DNA from 2 places in the Pseudoalteromonas sp. BMB genome. Region 1 is predicted to be linked to the other one. Evidence: riboswitches for the same ligand, from Rfam matches in the RefSeq annotation. Region 1 holds a riboswitch; the other holds the start of a gene.
What was found. A riboswitch is a leader RNA that binds a small molecule or an ion and turns the genes downstream of it on or off. The one in region 1 is predicted to bind cobalamin.
Positions count from the first base shown of each region.

Region 2: it holds a riboswitch for cobalamin, as region 1 does, so the genes downstream of both, BB427_RS20735 (ABC transporter ATP-binding protein) here and BB427_RS20035 (TonB-dependent receptor domain-containing protein) in region 1, are expected to answer to the same signal.

Region 1 is NZ_MBQA01000198.1:1,306-3,707, forward strand. Features, by position in the region: gene BB427_RS20030 (YajQ family cyclic di-GMP-binding protein) at 140-622, shown strand; cobalamin riboswitch at 709-957, shown strand; gene BB427_RS20035 (TonB-dependent receptor domain-containing protein) at 993-2,402, shown strand, end outside.
Region 2 is NZ_MBQA01000204.1:53,552-55,953, forward strand. Features, by position in the region: gene BB427_RS20730 (FecCD family ABC transporter permease) at 1-263, opposite strand, end outside; gene BB427_RS20735 (ABC transporter ATP-binding protein) at 260-1,057, opposite strand; cobalamin riboswitch at 1,127-1,254, opposite strand; gene BB427_RS20740 (histidine phosphatase family protein) at 1,273-1,872, opposite strand; gene nqrM ((Na+)-NQR maturation NqrM) at 1,953-2,165, opposite strand; gene BB427_RS20750 (FAD:protein FMN transferase) at 2,266-2,402, opposite strand, start outside.

The DNA.
Region 1 (2,402 bases):
TCTGTATGACTAAGCGAGCAGTATACCATCGAAAACTGTCCATTGGGTGAACATCCTAATACGCTGTTTAAAAACTTAAAGTAACTCAAATTAGGCATAAACTGCTATAATCGAGCCAAAATGACTTTAGGAGAGAAGCATGCCTTCATTTGATATTGTATCTGAAATTGATATGACAGAAGCAAAAAATACCGTAGACAACGCGGTTCGTGAGCTTGATACACGTTTTGATTTTCGTGGCGTAGATGCGTCAATCGAGCTAAGCGGTGAAATGATTAACCTCAAAGCGGAAGCAGAACAGCAAGTTATGCAATTGTTCGATATGCTAGTGGGTAAAGCGGCAAAGCGTGGCCTAGATGTGGCAAGCTTCGAGTTAAAAGACATTGAGCGCTCTGGCAAATACGTATCGCGTAAGGTGGCGTTAAAGCAAGGCATCGACAAAGAGATGGCGAAAAAACTGGTTAAGCTCATCAAAGACTCAAAAGTGAAAGTTCAAGCATCAATTCAAGGCGATACGGTGCGTGTAACGGGTAAAAAGCGTGACGATTTGCAAGAAACGATGCAACTGGTTCGTACCGGTGAGCTTGGCCAACCATTTCAATTCAAAAACTTCCGCGACTAATTACGCTTTACTTCATTCCAAAAGTGCATAGATTGCACTTTTGGATTTCTAGACGTCCATTGACAATCATTCCGAAACCCAAGACAATAGCCTCGCATTTTCAAGGTGCTGTACACAACCTAGTGTGGTTGCTAAGTGTATAGATAATCGGGAAACTGGTGCGAACACAAGGGAACATCTAATTGCGTTAATCAACAATAAATTGAATAAGACAGTTTATTGCACGTGATTAGCTTGGATCGGTTCTATGCCAGCGCTGCCCCCGCAACGGTAGAGTGAACTGCTAATCTGCAGGTTTACTGAGCCCGGAGACCGGCCTTGAAACAGTCACTTTGTGTTCTTGTACGGTGGGTACAAGTTAGGGGAAACCATGTTAAATAAAACTGCTCTAAGCGCGGCGATAGCGACGGCGCTCTCTTTTTCAGCGTTTGCTGATCAAAATGTTGAACATATCACTGTTACTGCCAATAAATTTGAACAATCTCTAGAAAGCACACTGTCTGCCATTACGGTTATAGGTCGTGCTGAAATTGAAAAAAGCAATGTTCAAGATGTCGTATCGCTACTCGATAATGTCGCAGGTATTCAAGCGGTTAGAAACGGTGGCTTCGGCCAAAGCGTGAGTTTATTCCTACGCGGTAATGATGCTAAGCATACGCTAGTGTTAATTGATGGGGTTCGAGTGACGGATGCAAACTCCGGTGACAATTCGCTTACTAATTTACCACTTAATAGCATCGAAAGGATTGAGATCATTCGTGGTGCCAAAGCTGCGATTTATGGTTCAGATGCCATTGCTGGCGTGATTAATATTATTAGTCGCGAAGGGAATAACAATACTATCGCGCTTACGACTGGGAGTAACAATTACTCCAAGACCGAAGCAACGGTAAATTACAAAAAAGATAAGTTTAGTATTGCAGCTAATGCGGGTTACACTCATACCGATGGCTATGATGTGATAGAGAAAGACCCTGAAGCTGCAATCACAAAAAACCATGACCGTGATGGATATTATAACGGTAATGCCGGTTTAAATGTGCAGTATGGTGATGAAGAAAGTGGCATTTTTAGCTTACGTTCACAGTACAGTGAAGGAGAGGGGGAGTATGACTCTTTTGGTAGTGATGCTTACCGTTTCCATAACTACACCAATAAGTTGGCGTGGAAAAGACGTACTGACAAGTTTAGCCAAAGTGCGTCATACAGCTTAGGTAAGGAACAAAACGTTCAAATCGGTAATAGTGCTGACGATAACGCTTATGTCACCAAACGCAGCCAATTTGAATATCAGTCGCAATATAGTTTAACTGAAGCTTTGATCTTCACGGGTAACTTTACCTTTCTAAATGAAGATGTTGGTGATTCTACCGCCTCTTTTTCAGAGCCTGAGCGTGATAACTTATCTTTAGCACTAGGTGGGTTTTACAACGATGAAAATTGGCTGGCAGAGGTTGTACTGAGAACGGATGATTATGATTTTCATGGTCGTGCAAACACCTACACGGTTGCTGTAGGTAAGCAACTCATGGATGGCCTGAGTGTTAAGTTGAATCATGGTACTGCCTTTAGAGCACCTTCTTTATCACAGGCGTTTGTGATTGATAGTCCTTACTATCTGCCTAACCCGAATATTAAGCCTGAAGAAGCCACTAATAACGAAATTATTGTCACATGGAGCGGCGAGAACTTCCGTGTGGAAGCTGCGGTATACGATAACCGTATTACCGATAAAATCGTTTATCAGCAAAATGATAAATGGAAATACGTCCCTTACAAT
Region 2 (2,402 bases), on a different contig from region 1:
AGAGGGTTACGCGTCACGGTTTGCAAAATAAGACCCGCTATCGCCAGTCCTGCTCCCGCGCTCATCGCCAGTAACGTCCGTGGCAGACGAAGTTCAACTACCACCCGCTGTTGAAGTACGTTGGGATCGAAATTAATAATCGCTTGTATAACCGTATGCCAAGATAAATCAATCGCACCGATCTTAAGTGCCATCAGCATGCTAAAACAGCACAAGCTCAATAGCAGTATCGATATCAACGCGATCCGCTTTGCGGCAATCATAATTGATACCCGTAATAAAAGCGTATATGTGGGATCTCACTGTTATTTGGCGGATGGCAGACAGTAGAAACCTCTGCGCATACCCCAAAAACTTGGCTTAATAGGCTTTCGGTAATGACTTCAAGTGGCGACCCATCTGCAACAAGCTCACCGTTATTTAATACTAATAAGCGGTCGCACAAGGCGCTAGCCAAATTTAAGTCGTGAAAAGACGCAATAATAGTAACACCAAGCTGTTTGGCCAGCTCCATAATTTGGATTTGATATTTAATGTCCAAATGGCTGGTGGGCTCATCCATTATCAATACTTGAGGCGCTTGCACCATGGCACGTGCGATCATTGCTCTTTGCTTCTCCCCACCAGACAAGGAGCTAAAACATTGCTCTAACTTATGGCTCAATCCAACTTGCTCAATGGCATGTAAGATTGCCTGTTTTTCAGCAGCCGTCGTTGTCGCGAGCAGTGATTTGTTCGGTGTTAGCCCCATCAATACCATATCAAATAATGGCAGAGTAAACTCAGCGGAGATCTCTTGTAGCACCACAGCAACATGTCTCGCGTAGGCTTTACGTCCATAACTAGCTAGCGGCTTATCATTGAAAAGTAGCGCCCCAGAACTTGGTGCTGTGTATTGATATAAAGTGCGCAGCAAAGTCGACTTTCCAGCACCATTCGGTCCGAGCAAACCAATAAATTCACCCGAATTAATAGCAAAGCTGAGTGCCTTTAAGATGGCTTTACCACCAAGCTGTACGCTAAGTTTATCGACTTGAAATTGTGGAGTGACTGCCATAGCACCTCTGATTGGGCACGGCAAAGTAGTAGCTTATAGAGAAGCGACAACTTTGACTTAAGTCTGCCCGCTTAAGTATATGGATAGGCCTTGGTATCTGACTTATGCAAGAGACAAGGCTCATACACTTACAGTTGCGGGGACAGTTGAGGACTCACACCTCATTCCCAATATCTGCCTATCACGAAATTTGCAACATTATGAAGTCTAGACGTCTAAAATACAACTTTTGGCCAAGCAGTTTGGCAGCTGTCGTAAAACACCTCAACTTTTACTATACCCGCATAAGGAATATCTATCTTCGATTGGTATGCAGTAAGCTCAGGCGATAGGTCAAGAATAAGTGCTACAAGCGCTTTTATTACTCCAGCATGTGCTACGACGGCGGTACACTCTTCACTTGGCGACGCCAAAATGCTGTGCCACCATGTGGCAACCCGATGATGAAAATCATACATAGACTCACCCTCAGGAGGCGTGTGCAGCCAAGGGTTGTGCCAAAAATCGCCAATACTTGGAGATTGGGTTTCTCGCCAAAGCGTATCATAGGATTGTCCATCCCATAATCCAAAATCAAATTCGGCGAGATTTGGCTCCACGTCAACGGGGAGTTGATACTGCTTTGCAAAGGCTTTAGCTGTATTCAGACAGCGCTTCCTTGGAGAGCTAATAATACGCCGCAGGCCACTTAGACTCGTTAACGATTGCAGCAATTGCTGAGCGCCTATGGTACTGAGTTCGGGATCTGTCACTCCAAGTAAATGGCCTGATAGGGTCGTTTCACCATGACGAACAAAATATAGCTGCCGCTGCATTTTTACTTAACCTAAGGTTTGTTACCCAAAAAGCAAAAACGCAAGCTAAGCTTGCGTTTTCAATTAATATCATTCTACGGCTACAGGATCTGGTTTTCTTTCCACATCTCTTCTTTCGCTAACCGCTTTTTGCGTTTGTCGCATGGATCGTCGCAATCACAAATTTTGTCAATGCCCATTGAGCCCAAACCACCACAGCTACTGGCCATGGATTTCTTTTGTACGATAACGCCTACAGCCATCGCAACAGCGATAAGCATAAGTAAACCGAAAGTAAGGAGGAATAAAGACATTATCTAGCCCCTTTTATTGCTACATTGAATTGAGTGACGACGCGCAAATTATACGCTTTCATGACGTCACTCACAATTAAATTATGGGGTGTTGTACAGCTTAATTCAAGTACGGCTGAAAAGCTTCACTCGCGTAACTCTTGATCCCTTCAGGACTTTTATACATCAAATACACGGGGAGTTGATGCTCAGTAGCATACGCCTTTGCACGCTCGGTGCCCATCACAGTCAATGCCG